DNA from 3 places in the Pseudomonas siliginis genome. Region 1 is predicted to be linked to each of the others. Evidence: predicted binding sites of a transcription regulator. Region 1 holds the regulator's gene; each other region holds the start of a gene.

The links. The regulator FliA, encoded in region 1, starts transcription of late flagellar genes. The targets are predictions, from matches to a motif close to CTAAAGTTTNNNNNNNNNNNGCCGNTAA.
Region 2: the regulator FliA is predicted to act here: its motif matches at 3,089-3,116, upstream of flgM (flagellar biosynthesis anti-sigma factor FlgM).
Region 3: the regulator FliA is predicted to act here: its motif matches at 3,314-3,341, upstream of motA (flagellar motor stator protein MotA).

Annotation. Positions count from the first base shown of each region.
Region 1 covers NZ_CP099598.1:1,720,923-1,727,213, reverse strand. The annotation lists gene NF676_RS08180 (chemotaxis protein CheA) at 1-354, opposite strand, end outside; gene NF676_RS08175 (protein phosphatase CheZ) at 408-1,196, opposite strand; gene NF676_RS08170 (chemotaxis response regulator CheY) at 1,215-1,586, opposite strand; gene fliA (RNA polymerase sigma factor FliA) at 1,754-2,494, opposite strand; gene fleN (flagellar synthesis regulator FleN) at 2,491-3,321, opposite strand; gene flhF (flagellar biosynthesis GTPase FlhF) at 3,438-4,778, opposite strand; gene flhA (flagellar biosynthesis protein FlhA) at 4,790-6,291, opposite strand, start outside.
Region 2 covers NZ_CP099598.1:4,397,764-4,404,054, reverse strand. The annotation lists gene NF676_RS20260 (MFS transporter) at 1-1,300, shown strand, start outside; gene NF676_RS20255 (flagellar brake protein) at 1,374-2,120, opposite strand; gene NF676_RS20250 (flagella synthesis protein FlgN) at 2,210-2,677, opposite strand; gene flgM (flagellar biosynthesis anti-sigma factor FlgM) at 2,726-3,052, opposite strand; gene flgA (flagellar basal body P-ring formation chaperone FlgA) at 3,215-3,976, opposite strand; gene NF676_RS20235 (chemotaxis protein CheV) at 4,059-4,991, shown strand; gene cheR (protein-glutamate O-methyltransferase CheR) at 5,038-5,865, shown strand; gene flgB (flagellar basal body rod protein FlgB) at 6,225-6,291, shown strand, end outside.
Region 3 covers NZ_CP099598.1:598,832-605,122, reverse strand. The annotation lists gene NF676_RS03230 (caspase family protein) at 1-805, shown strand, start outside; gene NF676_RS03225 (toll/interleukin-1 receptor domain-containing protein) at 805-1,290, shown strand; gene motB (flagellar motor protein MotB) at 1,350-2,390, opposite strand; gene motA (flagellar motor stator protein MotA) at 2,394-3,245, opposite strand; gene NF676_RS03210 (HDOD domain-containing protein) at 3,412-4,950, shown strand; gene rhdA (thiosulfate sulfurtransferase) at 4,993-5,808, shown strand; gene asd (archaetidylserine decarboxylase) at 5,827-6,291, shown strand, end outside.

The sequences.
Region 1 (6,291 bases):
TTCCGGCGTGGCAGCGGTGATCGGTGCACGCTCACGGACTTCGCTGAACATGCTGTTCACCGCGTCCAGTGCTTCGAGCACCACGTCCATCAGTTCTGCATCAACGCGACGCTCACCCTTGCGCAGGATGTCGAACACGTTTTCGGCGATGTGACAGCACTCCACCAGCTCATTGAGCTGAAGGAAGCCGGCGCCCCCTTTTACAGTGTGGAAACCGCGAAAAATTGCATTGAGCAGATCTGCATCATCCGGACGGCTTTCCAGCTCGACCAATTGTTCGGACAGTTGCTCAAGAATCTCGCCGGCCTCAACCAGGAAATCCTGAAGGATCTCTTCATCGGCGCCGAAGCTCATTAATGGGGTGCTCCTACAGGTCTAAAAACCCAAAAAACCCGAATTCCGAAACTCTAGAATCCAAGGCTGGATAACAAATCGTCCACATCGTCCTGACCGGACACAACGTCTTCTCGTTTATCGGCATGAATCTGCGGACCTTCACCCTGCGAGAGATGTTTTTGTGGATCTTTTTCAGCAAGCATTGCGGCGCGGTCATGTTCGATGCCCGCAAAGCGGTCGACCTGACTGGCCATGAGCACGAGTTTGAGCAGATTGCTTTCGACTTCGGTGACCAGTTGGGTCACACGCTTGATCACTTGACCTGTGAGGTCCTGGTAATCCTGAGCCAGCAGGATGTCGTTGAGGTTGCTCGACACCGCACGGTTGTCCGTGCTGCTGCGTGACAGAAAACCGTCGACCCGGCGCGCCAGTTCACGGAACTCTTCAGCCCCGACCTCGCGACGCATGAAGCGGCCCCAATCGGCGCTCAACGTCTGCGCTTCATCAGCGAGACTGTTGACCACCGGCGTGGCGCTTTCCACCAGATCCATGGTGCGGTTGGCCGCGGCTTCCGTCAGCTTGACCACATAGCCCAGGCGTTCGGTGGCGTCGGTGATTTGCGACACTTCCTCGGCCTGCGGCATGTGCGGATCGATCTGGAAATTGACGATCGCACTGTGCAGTTCACGTGTGAGCTTGCCCACTTCCTGATACAGGCCGCGGTCACGGGTCTGATTGAGCTCATGGATCAGTTGCACCGCGTCGCCGAACTTGCCTTTTTCAAGGCTCTCGACCAGTTCGACCGCGTGTTTTTTCAGGGTCGATTCGAAATCGCCCTGTGATGATTCGTTATGCTCCATAGCTCCCCCGCGCATTCATCAGCCGATGCGTTCGAAAATCTTCTCGATTTTGTCTTTCAACGCTTGAGCCGTGAAAGGTTTGACTACGTAACCGTTCACACCGGCCTGAGCGGCCTCGATGATCTGCTCGCGCTTGGCTTCAGCAGTCACCATCAACACCGGGAGGTGCTTGAGTTTTTCATCGGCGCGCACGTGACGCAGCAGGTCGATACCGGTCATGCCCGGCATGTTCCAGTCCGTTACCAGAAAGTCGATGCTGCCGCTGTTGAGCACCGGAATGGCAGTGGTGCCATCGTCGGCCTCGACGGTGTTGGTGAACCCAAGATCGCGCAGCAGGTTCTTGATGATCCGCCGCATCGTTGAGAAGTCATCAACGATGAGGATTTTCATGTCTTTGTTCAATTCGACCTCCAAGCAGTCTTAAACGCGCCCAGCACCTGGACGCGCCACTTCAATCAATCGGCGCAGCACTTAAAGTTTGTCTGGAGCACAACGGATCGAGACCGGCGCCGTTCATCACCGCACCAGCCTCGTTTCGCAGTGTCCCCACACTGCCTTCAGCGCGCTCGCCACTCCCCCAAACGCCCCCGCAGACGGGCCGCGCACTGGCTGTGTAACTGGCTGACCCGCGATTCACTGACGCCAAGGACTTCACCGATCTCCTTGAGGTTCAGCTCTTCGTCGTAGTACAGCGCCAACACCAGTCGCTCACGCTCCGGCAAATTGGCAATCGCGTCCGCCAGCGCCGCCTGAAAGCGTTCATCTTCCAGATCGCGTGACGGCTCCATATGAGCACTGGCGCCATCCTCGTGCAGCCCTTCGTGTTCGCCGTCCTGCAACAGGTCGTCGAAACTGAACAGGCGACTGCCCAAGGTGTCATTCAGAATCCCGTAGTAATCGTCGAGACTCAATTGGAGTTCGGCCGCAACCTCGTGATCTTTAGCGTCACGGCCGGTTTTAGCTTCAATCGAGCGAATCGCGTCGCTGACCATCCTGGTATTACGGTGAACCGAGCGTGGCGCCCAATCCCCTTTGCGCACTTCATCGAGCATCGCGCCGCGGATTCGAATGCCCGCGTACGTTTCGAAACTGGCGCCTTTGCTGGCGTCGTATTTGGTCGAGACTTCCAGCAAACCGATCATCCCGGCCTGGATCAGGTCTTCGACCTGCACGCTGGCCGGCAGGCGCGCCAGCAAGTGATAGGCAATGCGCTTGACCAGCGGCGCGTAGCGCTCGATCAATTCGTATTGCGCGTCACGCGCCGACTTTTTGTAAAGATTCATGCCACTGGCGGTCATATCACAGGCCCTGCGGTTTGCTGCACGAGACGCTCGACGAAAAATTCCAGATGCCCGCGCGGGTTGGCGGGCAGCGGCCAGGTATCGACCTTCTGGGCGATGGCCTTGAAGGCCAGTGCGCACTTGGAACGGGGAAAGGCTTCGTAGACGGCGCGCTGCTTCTGCACTGCCTTGCGCACGCTTTCGTCGTATGGCACGGCGCCGACGTATTGTAGGGCGACGTCGAGGAAGCGATCCGTGACCTTGGTCAACTTGGCGAACAGGTTGCGCCCTTCCTGCGGGCTCTGCGCCATGTTGGCCAGCACGCGGAAGCGGTTCATGCCGTAATCGCGGTTGAGCAACTTGATCAGCGCGTAAGCGTCGGTGATCGAAGTCGGCTCGTCGCAGACCACCAGCAACACTTCCTGGGCGGCGCGTACGAAACTGACTACCGAGTCACCAATACCCGCAGCGGTATCGATCACCAGCACGTCGAGATTGTCGCCGATGTCGCTGAACGCCTGGATCAGGCCGGCGTGTTGCGCCGGGCTCAAGTGCACCATGCTCTGCGTGCCGGAGGCCGCCGGCACGATGCGAATCCCGCCCGGGCCTTGCAACAGCACGTCGCGCAATTCGCAACGGCCTTCGATGACGTCGGCCAGTGTGCGCTTGGGTGTCAGCCCCAGCAGAACGTCGACGTTCGCCAGGCCCAGGTCGGCGTCCAGCAGCATGACCCGACGGCCAAGCTCTGCCAGCGCCAGCGACAAGTTCACTGACACGTTAGTCTTGCCGACGCCACCTTTGCCGCCGGTCACCGCGATCACCTGTACGGGATGCATGCTGCCCATGTTATTTCTTTACCTTGTCTTGCATAGACGGAGGCCACATTACTGGCTGCGCGTTCCTGATCGGAACAATGCGTGGCAGACCATCGATGTAGGTACAAAAACTGTTCATGATTACCTCAGCCAACCTGCTTGGTCGGGCTGTGATAGATATCAGCGAACATGTCAGCCATGGCTTCTTCGCTGGGTTCTTCCTGCATTTGCACGCTGACGGCGCGGCTGACCAATTGATGACGACGCGGCAGATGCAGATCATCCGGAATCCGTGGGCCATCGGTCAGATACGCGACCGGCAATTCATGACTGATCGCCAGGCTCAACACTTCGCCGAGACTGGCCGTTTCATCCAGTTTAGTCAGGATGCAGCCGGCCAGCCCGCAACGCTTGTAACTGTGATAAGCGGCAGTTAGAACCTGTTTCTGGCTGGTGGTTGCCAGGACCAGATAATTTTTTGAGCGAATGCCACGCCCGGCCAGGCTCTCAAGCTGCATGCGCAACGCCGGATCACTGGCTTGCAGGCCGGCAGTATCGATCAAAACTACGCGTTTGCGTAGCAGTGGATCCAATGCCTGCACCAGCGACTGACCCGGATCGACGTGCGTTACCGGCACGTTGAGGATGCGCCCGAGGGTTTTCAATTGTTCCTGAGCGCCGATGCGGAAGCTGTCCATGCTTACCAGTGCAACGTTCTGCGCGCCGTACTTGAGCACATAACGCGCGGCGAGCTTGGCCAGCGTGGTGGTCTTGCCCATGCCGGCGGGGCCGACCATGGCAATCACACCGCCCTCTTCCAGCGGCTCGACTTCCGGCACGGCAATCATCCGCGCCAGGTGGGCCAACAGCATGCGCCAGGCCTGACGGGGTTCTTCGATATCGGTGATCATCGCCAACAGATCGCGCGACAGCGGGCCGGACAGGCCGATGCGCTGCAGACGGCGATACAGATTGGCCTGGGCCGGACGGCTGCCTTGCAGCTGATTCCAGGCCAGGGTGCCGAGCTGCACTTCCATCAGCTCGCGCAAGCTGTTCAATTCAAAACGCATCGAATCCAGTGCACGCGGATCGACACCCGCCGAGGCCTGCGCAGGCGCTGCGGCCGGGCGCGGCGGGGCAGCGTAGGTTGGCTCGCTCAGCGGCTCGGCAGCGGTCAGCGGCAGGCCTGCGGTCAACGGCAGCCCGGCGAACAACTGCTGATTGGTGTTGCCGTCGGCTTCGCCACGCAGGCTCAGCTCGGCCTGGGCGGTGACGATGCGCGACTGGGTCTTGCGCAGCTCGTCTTCGAGTTCCATGTTCGGAACCCGTGGCGCCAGCGCCGACAATTTGTAATCCAGAGCCGCCGTCAACTCGACGCCGCCGGCAATGCGGCGGTTGCCGATGATGGCGGCATCAGCGCCCAGCTCATCGCGAACCAGCTTCATGGCCTGACGCATATCGGCGGCGAAAAAACGCTTAACTTGCATAAACCACTACCTCAGCCGTTGGGCCCTACTGTCGCAACGATGGTCACTTGCTTGTTGTCCGGTACTTCCTGGTAGGCCAGTACATGCAGCCCTGGCACTGCGAGGCGGCCGAAACGCGAGAGCATCGCGCGAATCGGGCCTGCTACCAGCAGGATCACCGGTTGGCCTTGCATTTCCTGACGCTGGGCCGCTTCGATCAACGAACGTTGCAGCTTCTCGGCCATGCTCGGCTCCAGCAGAACGCCCTCTTCCGAGCCTTGTCCTGCCTTCTGCAGACTATTGAGCAATATCTGTTCCAACCTTGGTTCCAATGTGATTACAGGCAGCTCGGACTCAGTGCCTACAATGCTTTGGACGATTGCACGGGATACGCCGACCCGCACAGCGGCGACCAGCGCGGCGGTATCTTGACTCTTGGCAGCGTTGTTCGCGATCGCTTCGGCGATGCTGCGAATGTCGCGCACCGGCACGTGCTCGGCGAGCAGCGCTTGCAGGACCTTGAGCAACTGCGACAGCGAAACCACGCCCGGCACCAGCTCTTCCGCCAGTTTCGGCGAGCTCTTGGCCAGCAATTGCATGAGTTGCTGCACTTCCTCGTGGCCAATCAGCTCACTGGAGTGCTTGTACAGAATCTGGTTCAAGTGCGTGGCGACCACGGTGCTCGCATCGACCACGGTGTAGCCGAGCGATTGCGCCTGGGCGCGCTGGCTGATTTCGATCCACACCGCCTCCAGGCCGAAAGCCGGATCTTTGGCGTTGATACCGTTGAGCGAGCCGTAGACCTGACCCGGGTTGATCGCCAGTTCGCGATCCGGGTAGATCTCGGCCTCGGCGAGAATCACGCCCATCAGCGTCAGCCGATACGCGCTCGGCGCCAGATCGAGGTTGTCGCGGATATGCACGGTCGGCATCAGAAAGCCCAGATCCTGCGAGAGCTTCTTGCGCACACCCTTGATCCGCGCGAGCAATTGCCCACCCTGATTGCGGTCCACCAGCGGAATCAGGCGATAGCCGACTTCCAGGCCGATCATGTCGATCGGCGTCACGTCGTCCCAGCCCAGCTCTTTGGTTTCCATGGCGCGGGCCGGTGACGGCAGCAGTTCCTGCTGACGCTTGACCTCTTCCAGCGCCACGACCTTGGCAACGTTCTGCTTCTTCCAGAACAGGTAAGCGCCGCCCGCAGCCAGCGCCGCCATACTCAGGAAGGAGAAGTGCGGCATGCCCGGCACAAGGCCCATCACCGCCATCAAACCAGCGGCCACGGCCAGTGCTTTCGGCGAGGCGAACATCTGGCGATTGATCTGCTTGCCCATGTCTTCCGAGCCGGAAGCGCGGGTCACCATGATCGCCGCTGCTGTAGATAACAACAGTGATGGCAATTGCGCCACTAAACCGTCACCGATGGTCAGCAAGGCGTAAACCTTGCCCGCATCGCCGAAGCTCATGCCGTGCTGGAAGATACCCACGGCCATGCCGCCGATGAGGTTGATGAACAGAATCAGCAGGCCGGCGA
Region 2 (6,291 bases), 2.7 Mb from region 1:
TCTGGCTTTGCGTCTGGCCGCCGACAATGTCGACGGGCTGTGGGTCGGTGCGCTGATGGCGGCCAACTATTTCGGTCTGGTGCTGGGCGGCAAGATCGGCCATCGCCTGATCGCCCGGGTCGGGCATATCCGTGCCTACTCGGCGTGTGCCGGGATCGTCGGCGCGGCGGTGCTCGGTCATGGTCTGGTGGACTGGCTGCCGGCGTGGCTGGTGCTGCGGACGATCGTCGGTCTGGGCATGATGTGTCAGTACATGGTCATCGAGAGCTGGCTCAACGAGCAGGCCGATGCCAATCAGCGTGGCCTGGTGTTCAGCGGTTACATGATCGCCTCTTATCTGGGCCTGGTGCTGGGCCAGCTGATTCTGGTCATGCATCCCGGCCTCGGGCTGGAACTGCTGATGCTGGTGGCGCTGTGCTTTGCCCTGTGCCTGGTGCCCGTGACGCTGACTCGACGGATTCACCCGGCGCCTCTGCACCCCGCGCCGATGGAGCCGCGCTTCTTTATCAAACGTGTGCCGCAATCGCTGAGCACGGTGCTCGGCGCCGGTTTGATCATCGGTTCGTTCTACGGTCTGGCGCCGCTGTACGCCTCGCAACAGGGGCTGACGACCGAGCAGGTCGGTCTGTTCATGGGTAGCTGCATTTTTGCCGGCTTGCTGGTGCAGTGGCCGTTGGGCTGGTTGTCCGACCGTTATGACCGCGCATTGCTGATTCGCTGCTTTGCCGGGTTTCTGGCGGTGGCGGCGTTGCCGTTGGCGATCATGCCGCAGGTGCCGCTGGAGGTGCTGTTCGTCGTCGGCTTCTTCTGTTCGCTGGTGCAATTCTGCCTGTATCCGCTGGCGGTGGCGTTTTCCAACGACCACGTCGAAGGCGATCGCCGGGTGTCGCTGACCGCCATGCTGCTGGTGACTTATGGTGTTGGTGCGAGCATCGGGCCGCTGCTGGCGGGTGTGCTGATGAAGTTTCTCGGCAGTCAGAGCCTGTATGCGTTCTTCAGTTTCTTCGCGTTGGTGCTGGTCTGGCGGATTCGTCCGAAAGCAGTGACCAACCTGCACCAGGTCGACGACGCACCGCTGCATCACGTGGCAATGCCGGACAGCATGTCGAGCTCGCCGCTGGTGGCGGCGCTTGACCCGCGTGTCGATGAGCAGGTGGTGCAGGAGCAGATGGTCCAGGACCCGGCGCCGGTCACTCCTGAGCCTGAGCCCGAAGCGCAGCCGGAAGCAGTCGTTGAAACCGAACTGGACAGCGGCAATGACGACAAGCCTGCGCCGGATATCAGTGGTGGCAGGCCCTGAGCCGAAGATAAACACCGGCGCATAAAAAAGGGCAGTCCCGCACAGGACTGCCCTTTTTATTGGTCGCTGCGACTCAGAGATCGTCTTTGTCGAAACGCCGTGCTTCACGCTGCAACTGGTAAACGAAACGCTCGACGTTGCGCGCAGCCTGGCCACTGATGTTGTGGAAGCGCAGACCGGCGAAGGTGATGTTGAGTTTTTCTTCGAAGTGCAGGTAGCGCAGCTCGACCGATGTTGGCTGATTGCCGAACAGCGGCGGGGCGATCAGGCGGTCGTAGACCTGGCCCAGTTGCAGGCGGTCAGTGATGTCGCCTTCGAAGCGGAATTTGCAGCCGGTGGCGGAGATGTCCAGCAGCTTGCCGTGCAGAGGAACCTTGAGCTTTTCGCCGCCCAGTTCAACGCTGACCAGGTCGGTGAGTTTCAACGCAGCGCGGAAGGCGTTGCGGCGCTGGTGGTAGACCACTTCGCTCGGCAGGTCGCCGGTGTAGAAACGGTCGCCGTCGGATTCTTCGATGTTCAGTGTGCCGTTGCATTCCCAGGCGATGCGCACGCCGTCATGAAAGCCTTCGACCTTGAACGGCTCGCCCGCTTGCAGGAAGCGCTCGCCATCGCGCGGGATCATTTCGTCCAGGGCGATCGTCGCGGTTTCGCGGTCGACCTTGATCAGGTAACTCTGAAAGCGCTGGCTGCGTTCATGGAAGGTGATGATCAGCGGATCGTGGCTGTCTTGCAGCTGGCGCAGGTTGCTGGAGATTTCCAGTGGCGTGGTGAGCACCTTCGGAGGCTGCGGAGCATCATCCGCGCTTAGGGTGTTGGACACGGTTCTTCAATCTCCAGACAAAATAAGACGACTGGCCAGTATTTTGCCAGCATGTTGCGCAGGTGGATAGTGCAGGGTCAGCGAATGGCTCATGCCTGGCTGAGCGTTCGCGGCTTGACCGGTTTGGCAAAGGTGCCGCTGGCGTCGTACAACGCTGGCGGCTCACCGCCGGTGAGGATCTTCAGCTGATTGGCCGTGGTCGCCTGCTGGATCTGGATCGACTGGCCATTCTTGACGTTGGCAGCCTGGCACTGGGCGATCAGCGCGGTCAGGGCGTCGCCCTGGGTCAGCAACTGTTCGCCAATGCTCGAGTGACTGGCCAGTTGCTCAAGACCTGTGCGATCGGTCGGCAGGTTGAGGCTGGCGAGGATTTCGCTGCGCTTGCGGCCATGCTGCTCGAGCAGAATGATCAACGCTTGCTTGGTCGCCAGAATTTCTTCCAGCAACGGCATGTCGCGACCATGCAAAGCGAGGGATTCGGTTTGCAATAACTCCAGCAATTGTTGCGCTGGAGCAAAGTCGTCGTTGATCAGTTGCAATAAGTTAGTGTCGTGCATGGCTGGCCTTGGGGTTTAAGCGTCCAAAAGCCTGGCGCCGGCAAAAGCCTAGCGCTGGGCTTCGAAGTTGAGCAGTTTGCTGGCTACACGGTTGCTGTCGACTTTATAGCTGCCATCGGCAATCGCGGCTTTCAACTCGGCCACACGGGCTTTGTCGACAGCAGGCTGATCGCGCAGCTTGTCAGTGACCTTCTGCAACTGTTGAGCCTCATTGCTGAGGTGTACCGACTCCCCGCTTTTGGCGACATTGGCCTGTTCGGCCTGGGTATTCAGCGGCGCGGAGGGGCTGTTTTCAGCGCTTTCCTTGGCGTTGCTGGTACGTGTGCTGCCGGTTAGTGACGAGGAACTGTTCAATCGGTTGAAATCGATAACCATGATAAAAAACCTCTGGGAATTTGGACGCTTGCCATGTTTTCGGCTATCCCCTGAAAAACTTTAGGCCCAATCAACCATAAGCTTGCATGCGCCGTTGCGAGACCTGCTGCGGCACAGTTTAGGGAAGCGACGGGATCGGCGCCAGTTTTCTCCACGAGGCTTTTACATGGCCACTTCGACCTGTCCCGGCGCAATCACCTGCGCCTTGATAACTCTCTGAGAATTAAGGTTTTTTACTCGAATCTGTTCTTTCATGCCGCCATTGGAGAGCGCTTCACCCGGCATGCGTACGGCAAGGGTGCCGCTGCGCGCAGTGATCACCACCTGGTCACCCTTGCGCACCACTTCGGCCTGTTCCAGATGCACCAGGGTGATGACCTGATCGGCGACCGTTGGTCGGGTAAGTTTCTGCCCGATCGCTTCGTCGACCGAGGTCAGGAAACCCTGGTTGATCGTGCTGACGTCGCGCTCGCGCAAGGTCACATCCTGCGGCTCGATAATGCCGGCGCGTTTCAGCGGACGAGTGGTCGTCACGATCTCGCGAAACAGGCGGACTTGAGCGGGTACGAACACCGTCCAGGGCGAACTGCCTTCGCAGCGAACCTTCACCGTAACGCGGCCCAGCGGGCGTGCCGGGCTCTCCAGCGTGGCTGTCAATTCCTTGTCGCACATGGGCATGCGCATGCGCGGGTCGAGCTGGTTGACTTCGATTTCGTAGCGGCCTTCGGTTTGACTGGAAGCCAAATAGTCTTCTACGGTGAATTCAAGAAAGCCCTGAGTCACGCCGATAAGCATATCAGGCAAGGTAACCGCATCTGCATGGGCAGGACTGCCAGCAAGCAAGCAGCAAACGGCGGACACCGCGCAAAGCCCTTTGCGAAGGGAGGATGTCAGGCGTCGGGAAAATGTCGTTTGAGCGTTCATACGAGTTAAAAAGCAAGCGCCGTGCCGTTTAGCAATGAATGTGCGTCGCAACAACACTTGGCGTTGGTGTAGGAGTCTGGGCATGGCTGGTGTAATGGATTCGGTGAACCAGCGCACGCAACTGGTAGGGCAGAATCGCCTCGAGCTGCTGTTGTTCCGTCTCGACGGGCCGCAGCTCTACGGGATCAACGTGTTCAAGGTACGGGAAGTGTTGCAGTGCCCGTCCCTGACGTTGATGCCCAAATCCAGTCCTGTCGTGTGCGGGGTAGCGAATATACGGGGAGCGACCATTCCGATCCTGGATCTGGCAATGGCAACGGGCTCCGGTGCGTTGAAAGACAAGAACAGTCCGTTCGTGATCATCACGGAGTACAACACCAAGACCCAGGGTTTCCTGGTCCGCTCGGTGGAGCGCATCGTCAACATGAACTGGGAAGAGATCCATCCGCCACCCAAGGGTACCGGCCGCGATCACTACCTGACCGCTGTGACGCGGGTTGACAATCAGTTGGTCGAAATCATCGACGTCGAGAAGGTGCTGGCCGAAGTGGCGCCGACGCCGGAAGCGATTTCGGTGGGCGTGGTCGATGTCGAGACGCAGACCAAGGCGTTGTCGCTGCGGGTGCTGACGGTCGATGACTCGTCGGTGGCGCGCAAGCAGGTCACGCGTTGTCTGCAGACCATCGGTGTCGAAGTGGTGGCGCTGAACGACGGCAAGCAGGCGCTGGATTACCTGCGCAAGCTGGTCGACGAGGGCAAGAAGCCGGAAGAAGAGTTCCTGATGATGATTTCCGACATCGAGATGCCGGAGATGGACGGGTACACCCTGACGGCGGAAATCCGCGGCGACGCACGCATGCAAAAGCTCCATATCATCCTGCATACTTCGTTGTCGGGGGTATTCAATCAGGCGATGGTGAAGAAAGTCGGTGCTGATGACTTCCTGGCCAAATTCCGTCCTGATGACCTCGCATCCCGGGTAGTCGACCGGATCAAAGCAGCAGATATCAGCTAGGGGCCTTCTGCCCCTGGCGGTCAACACGATTTAAGAGGCGGCATCATTGTCTACGGGTAATTTGGATTTCGAACAGTTCCGGGTCTTCCTGGAAAAAGCCTGTGGCATTCTGCTCGGTGAAAACAAGCAGTATCTGGTCTCGAGCCGTCTCAACAAACTGATGGAGCAGCAAGGCATCAAGTCCCTGGGTGAGCTGGTACAGCGCATCCAGACCCAGCCGCGCAGCGGTTTGCGCGAGCAGGTGGTCGATGCCATGACGACCAACGAAACCCTGTGGTTTCGCGACACCTATCCGTTTGAAGTCTTGAAGAACAAGGTACTGCCGGAAGCGATCAAGGCCAGCCCCAACCAGCGTCTGCGGATCTGGTCGGCGGCCTGCTCGTCGGGACAGGAACCGTACTCGCTGTCGATGTCGATCGACGAGTTCGAGCGCAGCAACCTGGGTCAGTTGAAGATGGGTGTGCAGATCGTTGCCACCGATCTGTCGGGCCTGATGCTCAACAACTGCAAGACCGGCGAGTACGACAGCCTGGCCATCGGTCGCGGTCTGTCGCCGGAACGCCTGCAACGCTACTTCGACCCGAAAGGGCCGGGGCGCTGGGTGGTCAAGGCGCCGATCAAGAGCCGGGTGGAATTCCGCTCGTTCAACCTGCTCGACAGCTATGCGGCGCTGGGCAAGTTCGACATCGTGTTCTGCCGCAACGTGCTGATCTACTTCTCTGCCGAAGTGAAGAAGGACATCCTGTTGCGCATTCACAGCACGTTGAAGCCGGGTGGGTACCTGTTCCTTGGCGCTTCGGAAGCGTTGAACGGATTGCCGGATCATTACCAGATGGTTCAGTGCAGCCCGGGGATTATCTACAAGGCGAAATAAGCGGTTTGCGCTGATACAAAAACGGGAGGCCCGCAAAGGCCTCCTTTTTTTATGCCCGAATTCTTTTCCACGAACCCCCTGTCGGAGCGAGCCTGCTCGCGAAAGCGGTCTGTCCATAAGACAGTTGGCGCCTGACACGCCGCCTTCGCGAGCAGGCTCGCTCCCACAGGGATCTGCGCTGACCTGGCAACGACGGCAAGCGGCAGAAAAGCGGCATCCGGCGGTAACCGGTTGCCGCTTTTCTGGCATTGCCGCTTTGCCTGTCAGGCGCAAAGCCCCGGAATACGGGGCTTTGTTCATTTGGCACGGCGCTTGCTAAAGCTCAGATACGAAAAACCGGTCACCTGAAGGTTCCCGACATGAGCATCAGCTTCGACAAAGCGCTGGGCATTCACGAAAAGGCATTGGGCTTCCGCGCCCAGCGTG
Region 3 (6,291 bases), 1.1 Mb from region 1:
TTATTTGAGCCGGCAAAAACTCGAAGACCAGATCCGCGAGTTGTTTTCCGGTGACTGCAACGTCGCTCTGCTGTATTTCGCCGGCCATGGCGGTTTCGACGCCGACACTGACGAAGGCATGTTGATCGCGCAGGACTACCGCAACGCCAAGGACGGCATCCGCATCAGCGACATCCTCAACTGGGCGGACAAGGCCACGCGAATCAAAAACAAAGTGATCATCCTCGACTGCTGCGAAAGCGGTTCGGCCGGCGAAGTGCGCGCCCTGCGCAGCGAGAGCAGCATGGTCAGCGAGGGTATGACGATCCTCACCGCCTGCAAAAAAGCCGAGCCGGCGCTGGAGGGCGCGCAGCACGGCGTGTTCACCGGCCTGCTCCTGCAAGCGCTGCATGGCGGCGCGGCGAATATCCTCGGCAAAATCACCCCCGGCAGTCTGTATTCCTTTGTCGACAACGCCCTCGGCGCCTGGGAACAGCGTCCGGTGTTCAAGACCAATGTGTCGCAGTTCATTTCCCTGCGCGAAGTCTCGCCGCTGATCCCCAAGGAGATACTGCGCAAATTGCCCGACTGGTTCGCCGAAGCCGAATCGGTCTACCCGCTCGACCCCAGCTATGAGCCCACCGAAAAGGCGTTCGTGCCTGAGCACGGCGAGGTCTTCGCCCAGTTGCAGAAGTGCAACCGCCACAGCCTGATCGAGCCGGTCGACGCCGAGCACATGTACTACGCCGCCCTCAACTCCACCGGCTGCCGCCTGACGGCACTCGGCGCCTATTACCGCGAACTCGCCCTCAAAGGACATTTCTGATGCCAGTCTTTATCAGCTATCGCCACATGGATCGCGCCCATGCGATCGCCATCAACACCCGCCTGACCCAAGCGAAGATCAGGACATATCTCGATGTCCTCGATCCGGAATCGCAGACCACGGACGACATCACCGGGGTCATTACCCGCAACATCACCGAGTGCACGCATCTGCTGGCGGTGGTGTCGGAGACAACTGCACTGTCGTGGTGGGTGCCGTTCGAAATTGGCGAGGCGACGATCAGCAATCGGCGGATCTGTACGTTCAAGACCGGACCTGCGCAACTGCCGATCTATCTGGACAAATGGCCGAAGCTGAGCACGGCCAGCGATCTGGATTTCTTTATCGATGCGTATCGTGATGAGGTGTCGAACAAGCGGTCGATGGCGCTGGATTCGATCAGCGAATCGGTCAAAGGGGCTTACAAGCGCGATGCAGAGATGTTTCATGAACAGCTGAAGAACCGGATTCGTCGGGGATTCTGAGACTGTGCCGGCCTGTGATAGCCACAAAAAAGCCGACATCACTGTCGGCTTTTTTTCACTCACTGCTTCGGCGCAGGCGCCGCCCCACCCGGCTCAGCCGGTTTCGGCGCCGCATCGTCAAACAGATTCAACCGCTCGCGCAACTCGTGAGCCGGCACTGGCTGTTTGTCCGCCGGCAACGCATTCGGATCAACCGGGGCTGCCGGAGCAGCACCGTTCTGCCCCTGATCCGCCGGTTTCGCTGCCTCAGGCCCCTGCGCACCTTCGATGGCGGCCTGGGCTTTTTTGGTCAGTACGACAATGTCGATCCGGCGGTTGACCGGGTTGAACGGATTTTCCCGATCGAACAACGCCGACGAGGCATAACCGACCACCCGCGCCACCTGCGCATCCGGATAGCTGCCCGCGACCAGGGCACGGCGAGCCGCGTTGGCGCGGTTGGCCGAGAGCTCCCAGTTGCCGTAGTCGCCAGTGCCAATGTACGGCTTGGCGTCGGTGTGGCCGCTGATGCTGATCTTGTTCGGCACCGCTTTGATGGTGTCGGCCATGGCCAGCAGGATGTCTTCAAAGTACGGTTTCAGGCGTGCGGACCCGGAGTCGAACATCGGCCGGTTCTCGGCGTCCATGATCTGGATGCGCAAGCCGTTCGGGGTGATTTCGAAGAGGATCTGATCCTTGAACTTCTGCAGTTGCGGGTTCTCGTCGACCTTGTTCTGCAGTTCTTGCAACAGCAGCTCGAGACGCTCCTTCTCGACTTGCTCGGCCATGCCTTCAACCTGATCGGTGTCGACCGTGACCTTGTCCGGTTGCGGCTGCGACTTCACTTCCGGGTTGAGGGTGTTTTCCGGCGCCAGGGTCGGCGTGCCACCCAAGTCGATGATGTACGGCGTGCCGCTTTCGGAGAAGCCGACCGGGTCCTTGAAATAACCGGCGATGGCGATCTTCTGTTCCGGCGTAGCGGTGGACAGCAGCCACAGCACGAGGAAGAACGCCATCATCGCCGTGGCGAAGTCGGCGAAGGCGATTTTCCACGCCCCGCCGTGGTGCCCGGCGGCAATGCGCTTGACGCGCTTGACGATGATCGGCTGATTATTTTCCATGACTTAGCGACCGCGAACCGCTTGTTCCAGCTCGGCGAAGCTTGGACGGTGCGCCGGGTACAGAACCTTGCGCCCGAACTCGACCGCCAGCGACGGCGGCATGCCGGACGCCGAAGCCACCAGCGAGGCCTTGATGGCTTCGTAGACGTTGAGCTCTTCCTTGGCATCGTGGGCCAGGGAATGCGCCAGCGGACCGAAGAAACCGTAGGCCGCGAGAATACCGAAGAAGGTACCGACCAGTGCCGCACCCACGTGCAGACCGATCGACGCCTGGTCGCCCTCGCCCAGCGAGGCCATGGTCACCACGATACCGAGTACCGCCGCAACGATACCGAAACCGGGCATGCCGTCGGCGATGCCGTTGACCGCGTGCGATGGGTGCTCGAGGTCTTCCTTGAGGCTGTACAGTTCCATGTCGAACAGGCCTTCCAGTTCGTGCGGAGCCATGTTGCCGGAGGACATGATGCGCAGGTAATCGCAGACGAACGCGGTCATGCGTTCATCCTTGAGCACCGCCGGGTACTTGGCGAAGATCGGGCTCGCGGCGGCATCTTCGATGTCGCCTTCGATCGCCATCATGCCTTCACGGCGGCTCTTGTTGAGGATTTCGTAGATCAGCCCGAGCACTTCCAGGTAGAAGGTGTGGGTGAAGCGCGAACCGAACATGCTCAGGGATTTCTTGAGCACGTGCATCGTCATGTAACCGGGGTTGGCCTGGAGAAATGCGCCGAGGGCCGCACCGCCGATGATCATCACCTCGAAGGGCTGGATCAGAGCGGCAATCTTGCCGTGGGAGAGCACGTATCCGCCGAGCACGCTCGCGAATACGACGATGATGCCGATAATTTTAGCCATAGGTAGAAGGTACTTGTTTAAGTCGGGTTCAAGGTCATATTCGGAAGTTAAAAAATCTCTTCTTCTACTTATCGGCAAAACTGCGCCAGACTATAGCCAGTTCAGGCGAAAAGCCAATTTAGCCCATGCCGGGCGCGTCTACAGTCAGTGAAGATCTCGTCCAGACATGGCTAATGAAACGAACATTCCATCGGTAATACCGACCACGCTCCAGGCTTGGGTCAAGCTGCTCGACAGCGTCCGCCTGCCCGTACCACAAGAGGCTCACGACAAAGTCTGCCGGGCGATCCGCGACAATCGCAGCTCGCTGCGCGACATCGCCGATCTGATGCAGGACAGCCCGGCGCTGGCCTTGAGCGTCATCCGTGAGGCGAATCGTCACACCCACGGCACCATGGCCGCGCCGGCGGAAAATCTTGAGGTGGCAATCAATCGCCTGGGCCTTGCCCGCACCGAAGAATTGCTCGCGCGCCTGCCCGCCGAACCGCACCGGCAAATCCCCAAGGCTTTGCGCCAATTGCAACTGATCAGCCAACACGCGACACAACAGGCCAACGGTTTTTTTGCCAGTCGCCTCGCGCGGCTGTGGCAGGACATTCATTGGGGCAGCTTGCTGTTTTTGTCGCCGCTGTGGCCCTTGGCACTGACGTATCCGCAGTTGCTCGAGGAGTGGGAACTGCGCGTGATCCACAAGGGCGAGTCGGCACGTGTGGTCGAAAAGCAATTGTTCGGCGTGCGCCTGTTGAAGATCGCCGAGGCACTGGTCCACGCCTGGCATCTGCCGATCTGGGTCGAGCAAGGCTACAAATTGCTGCTCAGCGAACAACGCGAACTGGTCAAAGTGCTGCGCATCGCCCGCGACAGTGAACACCCGCTGCGCCAGCAGAATCGCCTCGACGATGACCCGACATTGCGCCGCTGGCTCAACCAGCCGGCGAATACCGTGCTGCTGGCCAATGGGCTGGCGCTGTCGGCGCAACAGGCCTGGGACAGTCCGCACAGCAAGCGCTGGCAGTACCTGACCAGCCTCTATCTGCAGATTTCCATGGACGAAGTGCAGCAACAGTTGCACCAGCAAGCGGCGAACAGCGCGCGTCAGCATGCGATGCCCGATTTGTGGCACCCGGCGGTTTCGCTGATCTGGCCGTGGGGCACTCGTCGCTTGCCGGCCGGCATGCTCCCGGCAGCAGCGCCGAATGCGGATGACTTGGGCCAGTGGCGTCGGCAATGCGCCGAACTGCTCGCCGAACCCAGCCGCTTCACCAATGCCATGAGCCTGACCGTCGCCGCCCGCGAGGCACTGGTGGCCAGCGGCATGCGCCGGGTGATGATTCTGATGGCCGACCGCACGCACTCGACCCTGCGCGTACACCAGACCGCCGGTTTGCCGAAGGATGCGGCGGCGCTGAGTTTTGTCGTCAGCCAGAGCAAAGTCCTGCAACGCCTGCTCGCTCAGCAGGCACAGGTGCGGATCACGCCGGAGAACAACGCACAATTCTCGGCCTTGTTACCGGCGAGCCTGCGCACGCTGTTTCGTGGCGAACATCTGTTTCTGCGTTCATTGGTCAACAATGGTCGGGTGATCATGATCGTCGTTGCCGATCAGGGCGGCGGCCCCTTCGCCGACATCACTGTGCAAGCCTTCGGCAAAACCGCGCAGTGCATCGAAAAAGCCCTGCACAGCTTTAGCAGCCGTGGCCAATGAGCCTGCGCTACAATCCTCCCCTTTGTGCTCTGGAGACCTCACATGTCTGACTTCTCTGGCTTGCCGCTTGTCATCGAGCCGAGCGACCTGCTGCCGCGTCTGGAGTCCCCGGAACTGATCCTGGTGGACCTGACCAGCCCTGCCCGGTATGCCGAAGGTCACTTGCCCGGCGCACGTTTTGTCGACCCGAAACGCACCCAGCTCGGCCAGCCACCGGCCCCCGGGCTGATGCCGGCGAAGGCCGATCTGGAAGCGTTGTTTGGTGAGCTCGGTCATCGCAAAGACGCGGTCTACGTGGTGTATGACGATGAGGGCGGCGGCTGGGCCGGGCGTTTCATCTGGCTGCTCGATGTCATTGGCCACGACAAGTACCACTATATAGACGGTGGTCTTCCGGCCTGGCTGGCGGACGGCATGCCCATGTCGATTCAAGTGCCGGCCGCCGTCGGTGGCCCAGTGTCGCTGACCCTGCACGACGAACCGACCGCCACCCGCGAATACCTGCAAAGCCGTCTCGGCGCCGCCGATCTGGCGATCTGGGACGCGCGTGGGCCGCTGGAATATTCCGGCGAGAAAGTCCTCGCCGCCAAGGGTGGCCACATCCCCGGTGCGGTCAATTTCGAATGGACTGCCGGCATGGACCAGACGCGTCAGTTGCGTATCCGCAGCGACATGCCGCAGATCCTCGAAAACCTCGGGATCACCAAGGACAAGGAAATCATTACCCACTGCCAGACCCATCACCGGTCGGGCTTCACTTATCTGGTGGCCAAAGCCCTCGGTTATCCGCGGGTCAAGGGCTACGCCGGTTCCTGGGGCGAATGGGGCAACCACCCTGACACGCCAGTCGAGATTTAAGGTTTTTAAGGACAACTAATGAAAGAGCGTCTGTTTATCCTCAGCCAGTACCTGCTGCCGCATCACCTGCTGTCGCGCCTGGCCGGCTGCATCGCCGAATGCCGCGTGCGCTGGTTCAAGAATGCCTTCACCCAATGGTTTGCCAAGCGTTATCAAGTGGACATGTCGCAAGCGCTGGTCGAAGACCTGACCGCTTACGAGCACTTCAACGCCTTCTTCACGCGTGCCCTGAAAGACGGCGCGCGTCCACTGGACGAGACCCCGGGCGCAATCCTCAGCCCGGCCGACGGTGCGGTCAGCCAGCTCGGCCCGATCGAGCACGGTCGTGTGTTCCAGGCCAAGGGCCACAGCTTCAGCGTGCTGGAGTTGCTCGGCGGGGATGCGGCCAACGCAGCGCCGTTCATGGGCGGCGACTTCGCTACCATTTACCTGTCGCCTAAGGACTACCACCGCGTGCACATGCCGCTGGCCGGCACCCTGCGC